2 regions of the Bacillus sp. CIS52 genome follow, and region 2 is predicted to be linked to the other one. Evidence: predicted binding sites of a transcription regulator. Region 2 holds the regulator's gene; the other holds the start of a gene.
What was found. The regulator NrdR, encoded in region 2, represses ribonucleotide reductase genes. The targets are predictions, from matches to a motif close to AACACNATATATNGTGTT.

Region 1 (9,594 bases), on a different contig from region 2:
GCTTGTTTTCCGACTTTCAGCCCTTGTTCGGCCCGTTTTTGGTTGACGAATATCCATGCGTAAATTTCTTTAATGTTGCGCTTCATTTCTTCCATACCCACTAATGTGTTCATTTCTTTTTCAATTTCTTTCAGAATGCTGTGCTTGGCTTCATTTTTTTGCAGGGCGGCCTGATATTCCGCCTCAGCTTCCGCATTTGTCAGCACTTGCTTTTGGCCATTAAGAATGATGTTAATTTGTCCGTTATTTTTATAGGTTACAGCGCGCTCCAACATGCTCACCTCTCTGTTCTCTCTTTATCTTATTCATGATAAAGGCGTTCCGTGACACCCGCCTATCATCATGAGGCCCGATTACCCCTTTTATCTGTCGCATTTTCCGCTCTCTTCGGGAATGATGCTGAATCCTGCGCTTTCCCGAGAAATATTTTTCATTTCTTATTGTATTCAGCTGAAACGGAAGGACAAACCATTTATTTTTATTTTCCGGGAAATGCTGGGCGGATTTCTTATTTTTTTCATGAATGACAGCCGTACAAGCACCTTTTAAATATCATCATATGCTGTAATGAGGTGATGGAGAATGGTTAAAATTTTTATAGACCCCGGTCATGGCGGAACTGATTCAGGCGCAACCGGAAACGGGCTTCAGGAAAAAGCGGTCACGCTGGGGATCGCGCTGGTTTTGCGCACGATTCTGACGAATGAGTATGAAGGGGTTTCTGTCACGATGAGCAGGACAAGCGATAAGACGGTCAGCCTGACGGAAAGAACGGATGCCGCCAACAGCTGGGGCGCAGATTATTTTTTATCCATTCATATTAACTCAGGAGGCGGAACCGGATTTGAGAGCTATATTTATCCCGGTGTCGGAGCGCCGACTTCGACTTACCAGTCAGCCGTTCACACGCAAGTAATCCAAGCATCCGGTTTTAATGACCGAGGGAAAAAAACAGCCAACTTCCATGTGCTGCGAGAGACAAGTATGCCGGCGATTTTGACGGAGAATGGTTTTGTTGATACGGCAGCTGATGCAAATAAACTGAAAACAGCCAGTTTTATTGAAAGCCTTGCAAGAGGACATGCCAAGGGCTTGGAGCAGGCTTTCGGGCTAAAAAAAAAGACTGACTTGTATAAAGTGCAAATCGGCGCTTTCAATGTGAAAGCAAATGCTGATGCGCTTGCCGCCAATGCGGTGTCTAAAGGTTTTGATGCGATTGTGCTTCCGAAAGACGGCTTATTTAAAGTACAGATTGGCGCATTCTCTTCCAGAGATTATGCTGAATCTTTAGCAGCGCAGGCCAAAAAAGCGGGATTTGATACTGTCATTACGTTAAACTAATGAAAAACCCCTGTTCTCCCTTTTTTAGGAGGAACAGGGGTTTTTCTGTTATTGAAGAATATCGGCGACAAACTGAGACCAAGTTTCAAGCCGCTGATACACGTCTTCTTCTTTTAATTCGTTCACTTTCATCCAGCGGCCGGCGATCTGCTCTTTTTCTTTCACTTCGACTTGTGCTCCAGACGCTAATTGGAGCGCAGAAAGGATGCCGATATGCACCTTTCCGACACTGTTTTCATCATCATTGATTAAACCGAGTGTGACAATGTTTTGTTTGTCTTTCTCAAGAATATGCAGTTCTTCTGCTAACTCCCGGTCGGTATTCTGTTTCAGCACCTCCGCAAATGAAGCCGCTCCCTCCATAGGATTCATGTGTCCGCCGAAACCGAGGGAAAGTTTATTATGGAGGCGCGATTCTCCGCCGCCCGCGAGACGCTCATACACAAACACTTCATCATCGCGGCGAATAACGACATACGGAATCGGCTGTTTAAAACGCGGGTCCTCTTCCGCGTCGCCTCTTCTGATTTCTAAAAAATGCTCCTCAATTTGAGCCATAATCTTCACGATACACTCATCTTCGCTGTTGACTCCCTGGAATGTCAGCGTTTCATTTTGGAAGACGTCACTCCGCGGCGCAGCTAAGATGATTTCATCCATTTTATCCATGTCGGTTCCTCCTGTCATACCTCTCCATTCAAGCCAAAAGAGCAGATATTATATCTGCTCTTCATCTTGGCCGAAATAAAAATCCTCGTCTTTAATCGGTTCTACCGTCGCTTTTTTGTAGCCGTTCCCTTTCATGGAGAAGAAATCATGTGATTTCGTTTTGGTGTTTAATCCGTTTAATACGATCGGATTAATATCCTCTTCTTCAAAGTAAGCATCGAACCCTAAGTTCATCAAAGCTTTATTGGCGTTATAGCGGATGAATTTCTTTACGTCATGAGACAGCCCGACTTGATCATACAGATCCTCGGTATACTCAAGCTCATTGTGATAAAGCTCTTCTAAAAGCTCAATCGCAAATTCACGAAGTTCCGTCTTTTTCGCTTCTGTTTGTTTATTGTATATTTCTTGGGCAAGCAGTCCGACATAGACGCCGTGGATCGCTTCATCACGAAGAATCAGGTTGATGATTTCACCGCTTTGCATCAGTTTTCCCTGTCCGTAGAAATATAACGGATAATAGAAACCGCTGTAGAAAAGGAAGCTTTCTAAGTAAACGGAAGCAACCATCGCTTTAAACAGCGAAATCTCATCGTCTTTTTTGATGGCGCGATACAGTCCGACAACGGTTTGGGCTTTTTTCTGCAGATACTTATTTTGCTTTACCCATTCAAACACTTCGTTGATCGTTTCAGTCGGAGCAAGTGTCATAAAAATATTTGAATATGATTTTGCGTGCACCGCGTTTTCCATCATCGCCATGAAATTAAGAACCGCTTTTCGCTGATGGCCTTCTACGTGCTCGGCCACAATCGGCATGCCCGTGTTCCCCTGCTCTGTATCAAGCAGTGTCAGGCCGGCGAGCACCTTCATGTACGTATCCTGCTCATTTTTACCCAAGTATTTCCAAGTGAGGAGATCGCCGTTTAATGCGATCTCTTCGGGAAGCCAGAACTGCTTTACGTTTTGGTTGTAAAACATTTGGGTAAAATCATCTTCATGCTTTGACCAGTTTGCTGCGTCATAAATTTTTGTCACTGTAAACTCTCCTTTAATCAAACGACACAAGAAAGACAGCTGTCCTGCCCGGTATCTTTCGTTCTTGCATAGTAAATGGTTTTGATGCCTCTATGGTGGGCATACAGATCAATACGGTTCAGATCACGAGTTGTCATCGTATCTTTCAAAAACAGGGTAAAGCTGATTCCCTGATCGATATGCTGCTGGATTGTCGCGATCATATCCACCACTTTGAACATGTCCATATCATAAGCTTCTTTGTAGAAGAACCAGTTATTAGACGCTAACCCCGGCATCGGATAATACGTTTTGGAGTTTCCGTATGTTCTTTCTTCAATCCGTTCCATAATCGGCATAACGGATGCCGTGCTGGATTGGACGTAGGAAATGGAGCCTGTCGGCGCGATGCACAGTCTGTAGCTGTGGTACATGCCGTTTTCAGCGACAAACGCCTTCAGCTCTTTCCAGTCTTCGATTGTCGGGATGTGCATGCCTTCAAAGAGCGCAGCGATTTTTTCGTATGCCGGCGAGAATTCTTTTTCGATATATTTATTGAAATATTCTCCCGTTGCATAAGTGGAGCCTTCATAATGCTCAAACGTTTCGCCTTTTTCTTTTGCAAGCTCAGCGGAACGCTGGATAGAATAAAAGTTCACCATCATAAAGAACGTATTCGCGAAGTCTCTTGCTTCCGGGCTTTCGTAAGCGATGCCGTTTTGGGCAAGGTAGCCGTGCAGGTTCATCGCGCCTAGACCGATCGACTTCATCGCTTTGTTTGCGCGTCTGACTGCCGGCGCGTTGCGGATATCCGTCGTCTCGGATACATGAGTCAGGGAATCCGTCGCGAGTTTCACCGTGCGCTCAATCGATTTATGTTTCATGACATTTAAAATATTTAAAGAACCAAGGTTGCAGGAAATGTCCAGGCCGATTTCGTCTTCCTCGTCATAATCTGTGTAAGCTGAAACCTGTGACGCCTGAAGCACCTCAGAGCAAAGGTTCGAGAATTTCACTTTTGATACGTGGTTATTCGCGTGCTCTTTGTTTACGTTATCCTGGAACATAATGTACGGATAGCCTGACTCAGAACGGAGAACGGCAAGCTTTTCAAGCAATTTGCGCGCATTCACTTTTTCTTTTTTGACGCGCGGGTTGTCGACAAGCTCCTCATACATCGCCGTCATGTCCATTTCGTCCATATGCTGGCCGTATTCTTTATAAATCGTATGCGGATAAAAGACATAAGCGGCTTTATCCTCACGCGCAAGCTCGACAAACTTGTCCGGAATCACGACGCCGATGGAAAGGGTTTTAACGCGGACATCTTCATCAGCCGAGATTTTTTTCGTATCAAGAAAATCATTAATATCCCGGTGGAAGATGTTCAGGTATGCCGCGCCTGAGCCTTGTCTCTGCCCCATTTGGTCAGCGTAGCGGAACGCATTATCAAGAAGCTTCATCACGCCTACGACGCCTTTTGTGGCGTTTTCCACATCTTTGATCGCTTCACCTTTCGCACGGAGCTTAGACAGGTTAAGAGAAACCCCGCCGCCCAGTTTAGAAAGCTGCATGGAGATGTCGATCGCTCTTGAGATGTCGTTTAAGGAATCATTGACTTCCAAGAGGAAACAGCTGACAAGCTCTCCGCGGCGTTTGCGGCCCGCATTTAAGAATGTCGGTGTGCTCGGCTGATATTCCTGATTGATCATCAGATTCACATATTCTTTCGCTTTCTCAGTGTCGCCGTTTGCGAAGAACAGCGCAACAATTGAGATCCGGTCCTCGTAACGCTCGAGGATTCTTTTTTTGTCATTCGTTTTCAAAGCATAGTCATTATAGAATTTAAACGCACTCATGAAGGAAGGAAAACGAAACTTCTTTGCGTAAGCTGTCTTAAACACTTCTTTAATGTCTTCAAAAGAATACAGGCTTAAGAATTCTTCTTCGTAGTATTGGTTTTCAATTAAATAATCCAGCTTCTCTTTCAAATCGTGAAAGTAAACTGTGTTTTGGTTGATATAGTCAACAAAATAGCTATGTACAGCCTCTTTATCTTTATCAAACTGGAATTTTCCATCTTGTTGGATCATAATTTCGTTATTTAACTGAATCCATTTTGGCACTTGGTTTTGTGACAACTTTTTCTACCTCCTGAGTAAACAATTCAACGTCTTTCGCTGTGCCGCTGAGTTCAAATTTGTGCAAGATCGGCACCTGATATTGTCTTGAAATGGTATCGGCGCTTTTTGCAAAGTTATCGCCCCATACTTTGTTGCCGCTCGCAGCGACTCCTAATAAGAGATGGGCGTATTTTTCGAGAAATGATTGTGTTGATGCCGGTACCTGGCCGAAGTTTGTCGTGTAGGTGACCAAAACAAACGGAGTGTCCACGTGGTCCATTTCATCCACCTTGCGGATCAGCTGAAAGTCTGTTTTATTCACAAAACGCTGAACATTCCCTGTCTTTGAATCAAATATGATTTGAACCATCCTTATCACGACCTATCAAAAATAATGAATCTCTTAACACTATATATAGTATACTAACCTCTCAGAAAAACACAACATATTGAGATCGATTTATAAAAAGTTCATATTTTTGAAAGAGCGGACCTTGGTTCTGCCCCGATTAACGCCCAAAAAAGAGAGCAGAACGAGAATCATCTCTCATCCTACTCAAGGTGTCATGTGTAAGCCGATGTCTATCATAACATGAAAAAAAACTGCTTAGTAGTCTAGACTTTTATTCTTATTTTTTGTAAGAATCACATTTTTTTTCGCTTTCAACGGTCTCTTCTATTTCCGCATCAGCACCGATTTCTTTCAGCACGGCTTTCAGAGCGCTTGTGATGGAAGCCTCTCTGAGCAGTTCTTTGCCGTCAACAATGATGCTGGTTCCATATTCATAGCAGGAATCATCTTCACAGGTTTCTTCCCAATGGTTGATTATCACCTTGTGTTTCAATCGTCTCACCCTCTGCATGATCAATGTCAGTACCTAGTGTAGCTTGTGCGGCCCGCTTTGTAAATTCGAAAGCTTGTGAAATTTATTCAAGCTCATCTAACGTCGTTTCTTTTTTCAGTTTGACTTTATTCGTTTTTTCGTCGTAACGATATATTTTTAAATAACCGTCTTCGACGACGCCGAAATGGTTATGCTCCAGCTGCACCGTGCCTTCTGTCTGCGGTTCGGCATCCGCCGAGCCGCCGTCATCATCCGTCACCACCGTTTCATGATTGCTGCATGCTCCAAACAGCAAAAAAACAGCGATCCAGACAAGCGTTATCCTGATTCTTCTCAGTTCATTCTCACTTTCGAACATCGTTTTCCAAGCCCCCTTTTATGTTGCCGATATACAGCCGGCAATATACAGATGCGCATAGAAAAAGACCATTGTTCATGGTCTTTGGCAAAAGTCTATTCAAGCTCAAGCTGAACGTTTTTTTGCGGGGCGAACGTGGAGATGGCATGTTTATAAATAAGCTGCTGCTTCCCCTCCGTTTCGAGTAAGACGGTAAAGTTGTCAAAGCCTTTTACCTGGCCGCGAAGCTGAAAGCCGTTGAGTAAAAATACCGTGACGAACGTATTGTCTTTTCGGATTTGATTCAAAAACTGATCCTGAATATTAATCGGTTTCATGTTTCGTCCTCCTTGGTTCTCAATACAATACTGTTTCGATTAAATTTCCAGTTTTCCTGCTATACACTCGAAAATTTCCTTTTTTTTCTGTTCAAGAACAACAGGCGGCGTCATATCGGTCCATGAAACGGACATTTTATTGCGAAACCAGGTCAGCTGGCGTTTCGCATAACGTCTTGAATTTTGTTTTAATTGCTCCACGGCCTGAGAAAGCGGCACTTTTCCATCAAGATATTCATACAGCTCTTTATAGCCGATCGCCTGAATCGATTGGCTGTCCCGGATATTCATATCATACAGCCGCTTGACTTCCTCAAGAAGGCCGGCTTCCATCATCAGGTCAACACGCTCGTTAATCCGGCCGTACAGCACTTCTCTGTCCATTGTAAGACCGATGAGCACCGCATTGTAAAGCAGCTCCCGTTTTTGAGTTTTAAGATGTTCTGACATTGTTTTGCCCGATATGTGCAGAATTTCGAGAGCGCGGATGACTCTTCGCGTATTGTTTTGATGAATGGCTGCCGCTGCTTCCGGATCGGCCGCCGCAAGTTTGGCATGAAGAGCCTCAGCCCCTTCTTCGGCAGCCAGTTTCTCCATGCGCTCCCTGAATAAAGGATCACCGGAGTGTTCCGTAAACGTATAATCATACAGCACAGACTGGATGTACAGACCCGTCCCTCCGACAATCATCGGGAGCTTTCCTCTGGCGGCAATCTCGCTGATTTTTTCTCTCACCATTTTTTGATAATCAGCCGTTGAAAACGTGTCGGACGGCTCCAAAATATCAATCAGATGATGCGGCACGCCTTCTGTCTCTTCTTCGGTGACTTTGGCCGTTCCGATGTCCATCCCTTTATATACCTGCATGGAATCCCCGCTGATGATTTCCGCATTCAGCATTTTTGCGAGTCCGATGCTCAGTTTTGTTTTTCCGACTGCCGTCGGGCCGACAAGTATGACGACAGGCTGTTTTGTATTTTTCAATATGTATCACTCTCTTTTATAAATCTCCCCCTAATTATAGCATTCATTGCTCCATGCACCTATCCATTTTGCCCTTTTTCCTGAGCGCTAAACGTCAATTACCACCCGATCGGCTCGTTGCCGACAACCTCTTTCGTTTTTCCCTTGAGCGTGTGGCGGTGCGTTTTCCGGCCTTCCTCCCGCGGATCGTAAACGACGCCGCCGTACTGGATCTGAATCGGCTCATTGTAGGCGGCAAAGGTGGTCTCTGAAAGCTCATGGTAATGCGTTCCGTCAGCTCTCGGAATGGCAGGGCCGGAAATACCGTAATATCTGTGGAAATGGCCGTTTTCAAATGAGGTGATGCCCGTATAGAAATGTGTATGCTGATCTGTATTGCTGCCGTTCTCAGGCTGTGAGAAGCCTTCGATCAAATGGTAATGCCCCTGCACAACATCCGTTACAGCCCGGTAAGCGTGTGTGTGCGGAGGTTTTTTTGACCAATCGGACTGATACAGGCCCACAAAAGCTCACTCCTTTATTTTTTTGATAAACGCCCAATCAAAAATTGGTGGGCTGAATACTCTGTTATCATCTAAAATTTATTCTTGGAGGTACCTTAATTATGAATGAAGAATACGCATACGCAGCAGATAGTGATATGAGACAGTTTGGACGGCCTGGATTTGGGTTCGGCCGGCCTGGATTCGGGTTCGGACGTCCCGGATTCGGCTTCGGACGTCCCGGATTCGGCTTCGGATTCGGACGGCCGGGTTTTGGTTTTGGCCGGCCTTGGTTTGGCGGGTTCGGACGTCCGTTTGGTTTTTACGGCGGACCGTTTGTCGGAGGGCTTGTCGGGGGACTTGTCGGAAGCGCTTTGTTCAATCCGTATTTGTACGGAGGTTACGGCTACCCTTACTATCCGTACGGAGGTTATCCGTATTACTACTAAGACAATCAAAAAGGGCTCCTTTCAGGGGCCTTTTTATATAGGCCGAATGTCTTGACTTGCCGGGTAAAGTTCGGATATTATTTTATTTTACTGCCTTAAACAAAAGGCATGAAAGATGATGATGAGAGGGGGATTGGATATGATTCTGGGTTATATCTTCCTCACAATTGCTATTTTATCAGAGTCAATGGGTGCGGCCATGCTGAAGGTCTCCCGCGGATTTACGCGGTTTGTGCCGAGCGCGCTTGTAGTGGCTGGCTATTCATTGGCCTTTTATATGCTTTCACTGACACTGAATCTTATTCCGCTCAGCTTATCCTATGCCACATGGAGCGGGGCCGGAACGGTGCTTGCGTCCATTATCGGAGCGAAGTGGTTTCAGGAAAAATTGGACAAGCAGGCTGTCTTCGGACTCTTTTTCTTATTGGCCGGTGTCATTTTGATGAATTGGTAGAAAGGAGAGGCATGCTGATGAAAGGATTACTTTGCTTGGCATTAGCCATTGTATCAGAAGTGTTCGGGAGCACGATGCTGAAGCTGTCGGACGGTTTTACGCACCTGTGGCCCGCTCTCGGCGTCATTGCCGGAATCGGAGCCTCTTTTATGTTTTTGAGCTTTTCATTGAAAAGCCTTGATTTATCCACCGCATACGCGACATGGTCAGGTGTCGGCACGGCTTTAACTGCAATCGTCGGCTTTATTGTTTTTAAGGAAGCCATGACGATCAAAATGATGGCCGGTCTTGTGTTGGTCATCACGGGCGTCATCCTGCTCAACCGTTCCAAATCTCAAAAAACGAAAAAAAATCAAACGGCCCGGAGCTGACCGTTTGAATTCGTCATGCGCGGGCGGCTTTTACTTCAACCTCAAGCTCCATCTCCACGTTTCCCTGAACCGCTCGTGAAATCATACACGATGATTCCGCTTTTTGCGCTAACTTCCTGGCCAGTGCAAAATCCGTTTCGTTTGCATCCGGCTTTAATAATATAAACGGGCGGTGAATGATTTT
Region 2 (9,594 bases):
TCATGGTGTCCCATCTCCGGATGGAGGGGAAATACGGTCTTTATCAGGCCGATGAGCCTGACGATAAACATGTGCACGTCGTGTTTCGCATGACGGACGGAACAGAGCTCCGCTACCGGGATGTCCGGAAATTCGGCACGATGCATTTATTTGCGCCGGGAGAGGAACTGAATGCATTACCGCTTTCACAGCTCGGACCCGAACCAGATGATGAAGCCTTTACCGCCGCCTATTTAAAAGAGCGGCTGGCAAAAACGAACCGCGCGGTGAAAACCGCCCTGCTCGATCAAAAAGCAGTCGTCGGCCTCGGCAACATTTATGTCGATGAAGCTTTATTCCGGGCACGGATTCACCCTGAGACAAAAGCGAACAGCCTGTCTGACGGACAGATAAAAACGCTTCATACAGAAATTAAAGACACCCTTCAGGAAGCGATTGACGCGGGCGGGAGCACCGTCCGGTCTTATATCAATTCTCAAGGGGAAATCGGAATGTTTCAGCTCAAACATTACGTATACGGCAAAAAGGATGAGCCGTGCAAAACGTGCGGCACGATGATTTCTAAAATCGTAGTCGGCGGAAGGGGGACGCATTTCTGCGCCCGATGCCAAAAAAAATCATAAACTGAAGCTGTTCAAGCAGGCGGCAGCAGAATGACTTTTTTCTAACACAGTTGATGACCTTTCTCCATATATATATTGTGATTCACCCAATAGGCATATGTCACAATTGCCGATCAAGAGAAAGGGAGAAACGGATATGGAGATTGTTTCTTTGCTGCTTTTGGCTTTTGCTGTCAGCTTGGACAGTTTTTCAGTCGGGTTTACGTATGGATTGAGAAAAATGAAAATCCCGTTCAAAGCGATTGCCGTGATCGCTTGCTGTTCAGCCTCTGTGATGTTTATATCCATGCTGATCGGCCATTTTCTGACAAAGATTTTCCCTGTATCCGTCACGGAGAAACTGGGCGGGCTGATCTTAATCGGAATCGGGGCATGGGTCATCTATCAATTTTTTAAACCGGCGAAAGAGCCGGATTACTTATTACACGAAAAAACGCTGCTAAACCTTGAAGTGAAATCGCTCGGCATCGTGATTCACATTTTGAAAAAGCCGACCAGCGCTGATATTGATCAATCCGGAACCATTAACGGGGTCGAAGCGCTTCTGCTCGGCATCGCCTTATCTATTGACGCCTTTGGCGCAGGCATGGGAGCGGCCATTCTCGGTTTTTCTCCGGTTATGATGAGCGTGACCGTCGGGGTGATGAGCTCGCTGTTTGTGTCATTCGGCATCAACGCCGGGCATTTTCTTTCAAGGTGGAATTGGATAGATAAAATGACATTTTTGCCGGGGATCCTGCTGATTATCATCGGGATTTGGAAAATGTAAGAAGGAGTGGGCTTTTTGAGCTTGGTCATCGGTTTAACGGGAGGCATCGCCAGCGGCAAAAGCACGGTAGCGCGCATGCTGATCGACAAAAAAATAACAGTCATTGATGCGGATGTCATCGCTAGGCAGGCGGTGGAAAAAGGAATGCCGGCTTACGGACAGATCGTTGAAGCGTTCGGAAAAGACATCCTGCTGGAAAACGGCGGCATTGACAGAAAAAAACTCGGTTCTATCGTTTTTACGGACGAACAGAAGCGTCTGATGCTGAATCAGATCGTTCATCCGGCAGTGCGTGCGGAAATGATGAAACAGCGGGATGAAGCCGTTGCGCGAAAAGAGCGGTTCGTCGTTTTGGATATACCGCTTTTGTATGAAAGCGGGCTTGACTATCTGGTCGGCAAAGTGCTCGTCGTCACCGTACCGGCAGACATTCAGCTCGAACGGCTGATGAAGCGGAATTCACTTACAGAAGAAGAAGCGATGAGCCGGATAACGTCGCAAATGCCTTTAGCGGACAAAACAAAAAAAGCTGACGCCGTCATTGATAACAGCGGCAGTCTTGAATATACGAAGCATCAGCTGGAGGAAATATTGAGCAGCTGGACATAAATAAACACCGTTCGGAAAACCGAACGGTGTTTTTCTGGTTAAAAATCAAAATTGTCAGGATCCGGGCCGACACGGAGATTTTCGTTCAGATCATCAATCCGCTTCATATCGTCAGCTGACAGTTCGAAATCAAAGACATTTGCATTTTCTTCAATACGGTGTTTTTTAGTTGATTTCGGAATGGTGATGACGCCGTTTTGCAAATCCCAGCGCAAAATCACTTGAGCGGCTGATTTGCCGTATTTTTCAGCGATTTCCTGTAAGACGGGATGATCAAGCAGCTGGCCTTGCATCAATGGCGACCATGCTTCAAGCTGAATATCTTGTTCGGCGCAGAAAGCGTGCAGTTCTTTCTGTGTCAGACGGGGGTGGTACTCCACCTGGTTAATCATCGGCTTGATTTCCGTTTCTTTCATGAGATGTTTCAGATGGTGAATTTGGAAATTGCTGACCCCGATCGCCTTAATGCGTCCATCCCGGTAGAGGGTTTCGAGCGCCCGCCACGCATCGATGTACTTTCCTTCGACAGGCCAATGGATCAAATATAAATCTAAATAGTCTAAACCGAGTTTTTCTAAACTTGTGTCAAACGCTTTTAACGTTTCTTCATACCCTAAATCGGCATTCCACACTTTTGACGTGACAAAAATGTCTTCACGTTTTAATCCCGCTTCTTGCAATCCTTGGCGGATGCCTTCGCCGACACCCTCTTCATTTCCGTAAATCGCGGCGGTATCAACACTGCGATAGCCGTGCACCAATGCCGTTTTCACTGCATTGACGAGCTCCGCGCCTTCCTCTACTTTAAATACTCCGATGCCGAACCAAGGCATCTCTACTCCGTTATGCAATGTTGCTTTTGCTTGTAAATGTGTTGTCATGTATATGTTCCTCCTATTGTTTGTTTGTTAAAAAAATTAAAATGCGCTGAAGAAAAACTCACCTCCTTTCAAGGACAGTGCGATCCCGCTTTTCAAGCTTTCTGCTCCATCCGGTTAACACGACCGCGCTGAGCACCATTAACGCCCCGATCCAAGCGGTATGAATAATCCCGATTGAATCTGTTATAATCCCGCCGGCAAAAGAACCGATTGCGATTCCGGCATTAAATGCCGCGATGTTTAAGGCTGATGCTGTATCAACGGCGCTTGGCGCAAAACGTTCACTCAGCATCACGACATATACCTGAAGCCCCGGCACATTCATAAACGCCAACAGCCCCATAAAAATAATGGTGATCAGTCCGGCTGTTTTAAACGGCGCGGTAAAAGTCAAGACAAACAGCACAGCCGCCTGGACAATGAACATGTAAAACAATGCTCTCAGCGGATTCCGATTTGATAACCGGCCGCCGATCATGTTTCCGATCGCAATCGCAATTCCGTAAACAAGCAGGATGGCCGCGACGGTTTCTTTCTGAAAACCGGTTACTTCCTGAAGAAGCGGAGATAAATACGTAAACACGACAAAGGTTCCGCCGTAGCCTAACGCTGTAATAATAAATAAAAGCAGCAGCCGGCCGTTTTTGACGAGTTTTATCTGTTCGGAAAATGCGGTTTTCGTTCCTTTGCGCAAATTTGACGGAACGAGAAGCGCATTGGTGAGAAATGCAATGATTCCTACCGCGACGATGACGGCAAATGCGATTCTCCACCCGAATTGCTGGCCGAGATAGGTCCCGAACGGAACACCGGTCACTGTAGCCACCGTCAGCCCCGTGAACATAATGGAAATCGCGCTTGCTCTTTTATGCTCCGGCACGATATTGGCGGCGATTGTTGCCCCGATTGACATGAAAATGCCGTGGGAAAAAGCCGAAATGACCCGCGCCGCCAGTAAGACGCCGATTGAGGAAGCGCTCGCTGCAAGTGTATTTCCGGCGATAAAAATCAGCATTACCCAGAGCAGCAGCGTTTTCCGCGACATGCCTGATGTAAGAGAAGTTAAAACCGGGGCGCCGAATGTCACGCCCAGAGCATACATGGAAACGGTAAGTCCCGCCGTTGTCACAGGTATATGCAGATCATGAGATATAAGCGGCAGCAGTCCGACGCTGATAAATTCGGTTGTGCCGATTGCAAAAGCACTGACGGCTAATGCCAGCAGCGCTGGTAAATAGCTTTGGCGATGTGAAGACATCTGTTTTCCTCCTTGAACGAAAATGTATGGTTGAAATGATGCCGGGTAAACGATATAAGTATAAGAGTACATTCCTTTTCAGCCGGCAAATGTCATTATGATCGATAGATGAGTCATTGAAAAGAACGTACTTTTAAGTGCCATAGGCACTTTTTAGTTCCTATAGATGAGGAGGAATTACCGTTGCTGAAGAAAAAATACAATATATCTGTTGAGGCGACGCTAGAAGTGATCGGCGGAAAATGGAAGTGTGTGATCCTCTGCCACCTGATGCGCGGAAAAAAGCGGACAAGCGAATTGAAGCGGCTTATGCCGGACATTACACAAAAGATGCTGACACAGCAATTGCGGGAATTGGAAGCCGACGGCGTCATCAACCGGATCGTGTACAATCAGGTGCCGCCGAAAGTGGAATACGAATTGAGTGAATACGGCCACAGCCTGGAAAGAATTTTAAACGCGCTGTGCGACTGGGGCGCGATGCATATTTCTAAACGGTACGGCGAGGTGTCATCCGTATTAGAGGACAGCATTTTAAATGACAAATTTAAAGATCCGGAACAAATATAAGAAAAAAGCAGGCAGCCAGAGATGCTGATCCTGCTTTTTTTATGGAAAAAAGATCATTTTATATGCAAAAAAACCGATTGAACAACATATTGATCGGTATAAGGGCGGATTTTTATCAAGTTGTACTGGCGGATTTCTTTCAATGTGTTATACTATATATAATTAAAATTAAATTAGAGTGGCATATTAAAAAGGGGTGACCTGGGCATGAAGGTAAAAGTAGCAATCAACGGGTTTGGAAGAATCGGAAGAATGGTGTTCAGAAAAGCAATGGAAGATGATCAAATTCAAATAACAGCCATTAATGCAAGCTATCCCCCGGAAACGCTTGCTCATTTGATAAAGTATGACACAATTCACGGCAAATACGGTCAAGAAGTCGAAGCCGCCGAAGACAGTCTGATCGTCAACGGAAAACATATTATGCTGTTCAATCGACGGGATCCGAGAGAGCTTCCGTGGAAAGAGTGCGGAATAGACATCGTTATAGAGGCAACGGGAAAATTTAATTCAAAAGAAAAAGCGGTGAGCCATATTGAAGCAGGGGCGAAAAAGGTTATTTTAACGGCTCCGGGTAAAAATGAAGACGTTACCATTGTCATGGGAGTGAATGAAGAAAAGTTCAATCCGGATGAACATGTAATTATTTCAAATGCATCCTGCACGACAAACTGTCTTGCACCGGTCGTCAAAGTGCTTGATCAGGAATTCGGGATTGAGAGCGGCCTGATGACGACCGTTCACGCTTACACGAATGACCAAAAAAATATCGACAATCCGCATAAAGATCTGCGGAGGGCGAGAGCGTGCGGAGAATCCATCATTCCGACTTCTACAGGCGCGGCTAAAGCGCTGTCGCTCGTGCTGCCTCATCTGAAAGGAAAACTTCACGGCCTGGCTTTGCGGGTTCCCGTTCCTAACGTGTCCTTAGTGGACCTTGTCTGTGACCTGAAAACAGATGTGTCGGCCGAGCAAGTGAACGCCGCGTTCCAACGAGCCGCAAAGACGTCAATGTACGGCATTCTTGATTATTCGGATGAACCGCTCGTTTCTTCGGATTATAATACGAACTCACACTCGGCGATCATTGACGGGCTGACGACAATGGTGATGGAAGACCGAAAAGTAAAGGTGCTCGCCTGGTATGACAATGAATGGGGATATTCCTGCCGGGTCGTTGATCTTATCCGCCACGTCGCCGCGCGAATGAAACACCCGTCAGCTGTGTAGAATAAAGATCATGGACATTTGTTAGAAAAAACCCTTAACGCCATATTTGCAAAAAAACACTCCTTGCAAAATAAACTTAAACACAGTATACTATCTTTCGTGAACTTCTTGCTCGTGACTGCTTCGGAATTACTTAAAGGGTTAGGACCTCTCCGGACTAACTTTCCCCCGTGGTAAATGGCCGGGTCAGTTCTCGGAAATTCACTTTTTTAATTCTTGTTAAGGGGGGTCCATGATTATGGAAACAATGGGGCGTCACGTCATCTCCGAGCTGTGGGGATGCGATTTTGATAAGCTCAATGACATGGATTTTATTGAAAAAACGTTTGTAAATGCTGCTTTGAAATCAGGAGCTGAAGTGCGCGAGGTCGCATTTCACAAATTTGCACCGCAAGGCGTAAGCGGAGTCGTTATTATCTCTGAGTCACATTTAACGATTCACAGTTTTCCTGAACACGGATATGCAAGCATTGATGTTTATACTTGTGGAGACCTGGATCCTAATGTGGCTGCTGATTACATTGCGGACGCATTACATGCAGATACAAGAGAAAACATTGAAATACCGAGAGGAATGGGGCCTGTACAGATTAAACAGGCACAAGCGAAAGTACTGTAATTTTCAAAACGCAAACACAAGGGAGCTAAGCTGAAAAAGCCATTACGCGCTTTGAAGCTGATGCTCCTTTTCTAATGTAAAAAAACAGCATTGCTTTTTCTTTAAGCAATTTTTTTGTAAAATAGAGAAAGATAAGGCCGGTCTATCGGCTCTCCCAACACAATAGGCTCATCCTAGATACGTTGGCGGGCATTTACCGGAAGCTTGCGAACCGCATTACAGCAATGAAACAGATGGGAGCTGATCCAATTGAAATGTCCTTCATGCCAGCATAACGGTTCCCGCGTACTTGATTCACGGCCTGCGGACGAAGGGAAATCAATCCGCAGAAGGCGGGAGTGCGAAGCCTGCCATTACCGCTTCACTACATTTGAGAAGTTTGAAGAGATGCCTCTGATCGTCGTGAAAAAAGAAGGTGTCCGGGAAGAATTCAGCCGTGAAAAAATGCTGCGCGGATTAATTAAAGCCTGTGAAAAAAGGCCCGTTCCTTTAAAAACACTTGAAGACATGTGCTTTGACATTGAAAAAGAGCTGCGAAACCAAGGCGTATCTGAAGTCAAAAGCGAACTTGTCGGAGAAATGGTGATGGACCGGCTGGCGAAAATAGATGAGGTGTCTTATGTCCGCTTTGCCTCGGTCTACCGGCAGTTTAAAGATATAAACGTTTTTATTGATGAATTGAAAGATTTAATAAAGAAAGAGCGCTAAAGAGCTAAGAGATGATGTCTGGCTCTTTTCTCATGAGCAAAATTGGCATTTGATAGATGACGGAAACGGTGTAAAATGAGAGTAGAAACATATCGGAAGGTTTGAGAATCATGGCTGACTATTGGAATGACGTATTGCCTGTAGATCCTTATACGGTCAAAAGCCGTTCGCTTCTTCAGGATGTCGACAGACAGGTTTTGACACATCTGTACCAGCCGCTGATCGGTTCATTTGCATTCTCTCTGTATATGACTTTATGGGGGGAGCTTGAGCAGAACCGTTTGTGGGGAGCTGAATCCACGCACAGACAGCTGATGGGCATGATGCAGGCAAATTTAAAAAAGATTCATCATGAACAGGGGAAGCTTGAAGGAATCGGGCTGCTGAAAGTGTATATCCGGGAGTCCGAGCAAAAGGAACGGATGTTTATTTATGAGCTGCTGCCCCCGCTCAGACCGAATGATTTTTTTGAAGACGGCATGCTGAATGTCTTTCTTTATAACAGAGTCGGTAAAACGAAATACCAGCAGCTGAGACAATTTTACACGCATCCTTCCGTCGGCGCGGACGCAAGGGAAATTACGCGTCCGTTTAATCACGCCTTTGCCTCTTTTCAGCCGAGCGAATGGAAAATGACGCCGGATATGGAAGAAGCGATGAAGCTCCCCGAGGACTATGAGACGGCGTCTGTCGGACAAGCGCCTTCCTATACGGTGACGGAGGAAGTGTTTGATTTTGAGCTTTTCATGGCGGGACTGTCAGAAACGATGATACCGCGCAAATCAATCACGCAGGACGTGCGGGAGAGCATTAAAAAGCTTTCATATTTATACGGAATAGATCCTATCTCCATGCAGCACGTCGTCATGACCGCTATTAATGAACAGGATGCGATAACGGCCGAAGCGCTGAGGAAAGCGGCCAGCGACTGGTACCAAATTGAAAGAAGCGGGAAGCTTCCGGAACTGATTGATAAAACACAGCCTGTCCGTCTGCGGGAAAACAAGACGGAAAAGGACGATTCATTGAATGCCGAACTCATTGCACAGCTTGAGACCATATCACCGAGAAAGCTTCTTCAGGACATTGCGGACGGGACCGAGCCGTCCAAAGCAGACCTGCAGATCATCGCCGATATTATGTTCGAACAGAAGCTTGAGCCCGGTGTCACCAATGTGCTGATTTATTATGTCATGCTGAAAACGGATATGAAGCTGTCCAAAAACTATACTCAAAAAATCGCCGCTCACTGGGCCAGAAAGAAAGTAAAAACGGTCCGGGAAGCAATGAAGCTCGCAATAGAAGAGCACAGGCAGTATCTTGATTGGGCGGACGGCAAAACAAACGGCGCGGCACGCGGCAAAAAAACTGTCCGGGAAGAAAAGCGCCCTGATTGGATGAAAGAAGAAGAAACCGGGAAGAAGTCTGAACAGCAGCCGGCTCTTTCCGCGGAGGATCTTGAAGAACAGAAGAAAAAAATGATGGAAGAAATGAAAAAACTGAAAAAATACTCTGCCTACTGAGACAGAGAAGCGGGGTGATACTGAATGGAACCGATCAGCCGATCCTTAGAAGGCGTGACGAAGAGACCTGACTTTCAAAAACGCCTGGAACGAATGCAGCAGCAAGTCATGGCCGACAAAGACGTCCAGGCTTTTTTGAAGGAACAGAAAGATGCAATTAATCAAAGCATGATTGACAGAGGGTTAAATAAACTGTACGAATACGTTCAGCAAAGCAAGCGGTGCGCCTTCTGTTCAAAAGACAACGAGACGAACAGCCTGCTTGAAGGCTATCATCCGAAGCTTGTGATCAACGGACGTTCTATTGATATTGAATATTACGAATGTCCGGAAAAGAGAAAGCTCGACCGCCAGAAAAGACAAAAGTCCCTGATGAAGAGCATGTATATCCAGCGGGATCTTCTCGGCGCGACGTTTCAGCAGATCGACATTACAGATCCGAGCAGACTCGGCATCTTCCAGCATGTGACGGATTTTTTGAAAAGCTATAATGAAACGGGCAAAGGCAAAGGGCTGTACCTGTATGGAAAATTCGGAATCGGAAAGACATTTATTCTAGCCGCCATTGCCAATGAGCTGGCGGAAAAAGAGTATTCATCAATGATCGTATATGTTCCCGAATTTGTCAGAGAGCTGAAAAACTCGCTCCAGGATCAGTCGCTGGAGGAGAAACTGAATATGGTCAAAACGACGCCCGTCCTGATGCTTGATGACATCGGAGCGGAGTCAATGACAAGCTGGGTCAGGGATGAGGTCATCGGCACCGTGCTTCAGCACAGAATGAGCCAGCAGCTTCCCACGTTT

Region 1: nrdI (class Ib ribonucleoside-diphosphate reductase assembly flavoprotein NrdI) is a predicted target of NrdR. The motif match lies at 5,556-5,573, and genes of this name have one in related genera.

The regions. Positions count from the first base shown of each region.
Region 1 is NZ_JBIUFR010000001.1:173,415-183,008, forward strand. Features, by position in the region: gene spoVK (stage V sporulation protein K) at 1-275, opposite strand, end outside; gene ACH32G_RS00590 (N-acetylmuramoyl-L-alanine amidase) at 583-1,341, shown strand; gene ACH32G_RS00595 (hypothetical protein) at 1,390-2,010, opposite strand; gene nrdF (class 1b ribonucleoside-diphosphate reductase subunit beta) at 2,059-3,048, opposite strand; gene nrdE (class 1b ribonucleoside-diphosphate reductase subunit alpha) at 3,066-5,168, opposite strand; gene nrdI (class Ib ribonucleoside-diphosphate reductase assembly flavoprotein NrdI) at 5,128-5,520, opposite strand; gene ACH32G_RS00615 (hypothetical protein) at 5,780-5,995, opposite strand; gene ACH32G_RS00620 (YmzC family protein) at 6,078-6,353, opposite strand; gene hfq (RNA chaperone Hfq) at 6,449-6,670, opposite strand; gene miaA (tRNA (adenosine(37)-N6)-dimethylallyltransferase MiaA) at 6,710-7,654, opposite strand; gene ACH32G_RS00635 (YmaF family protein) at 7,753-8,157, opposite strand; gene ACH32G_RS00640 (hypothetical protein) at 8,259-8,585, shown strand; gene erbA (SMR family multidrug efflux transporter EbrA) at 8,725-9,039, shown strand; gene erbB (SMR family multidrug efflux transporter EbrB) at 9,057-9,410, shown strand; gene ACH32G_RS00655 (OsmC family protein) at 9,424-9,594, opposite strand, start outside.
Region 2 is NZ_JBIUFR010000002.1:161,943-171,536, forward strand. Features, by position in the region: gene mutM (DNA-formamidopyrimidine glycosylase) at 1-623, shown strand, start outside; gene ytaF (sporulation membrane protein YtaF) at 760-1,392, shown strand; gene coaE (dephospho-CoA kinase) at 1,408-2,001, shown strand; gene ACH32G_RS10715 (aldo/keto reductase) at 2,040-2,882, opposite strand; gene ACH32G_RS10720 (MFS transporter) at 2,941-4,140, opposite strand; gene ACH32G_RS10725 (winged helix-turn-helix transcriptional regulator) at 4,324-4,710, shown strand; gene ACH32G_RS10730 (glyceraldehyde-3-phosphate dehydrogenase) at 4,918-5,940, shown strand; gene speD (adenosylmethionine decarboxylase) at 6,179-6,559, shown strand; gene nrdR (transcriptional regulator NrdR) at 6,809-7,267, shown strand; gene ACH32G_RS10745 (replication initiation and membrane attachment family protein) at 7,378-8,790, shown strand; gene dnaI (primosomal protein DnaI) at 8,815-9,594, shown strand, end outside.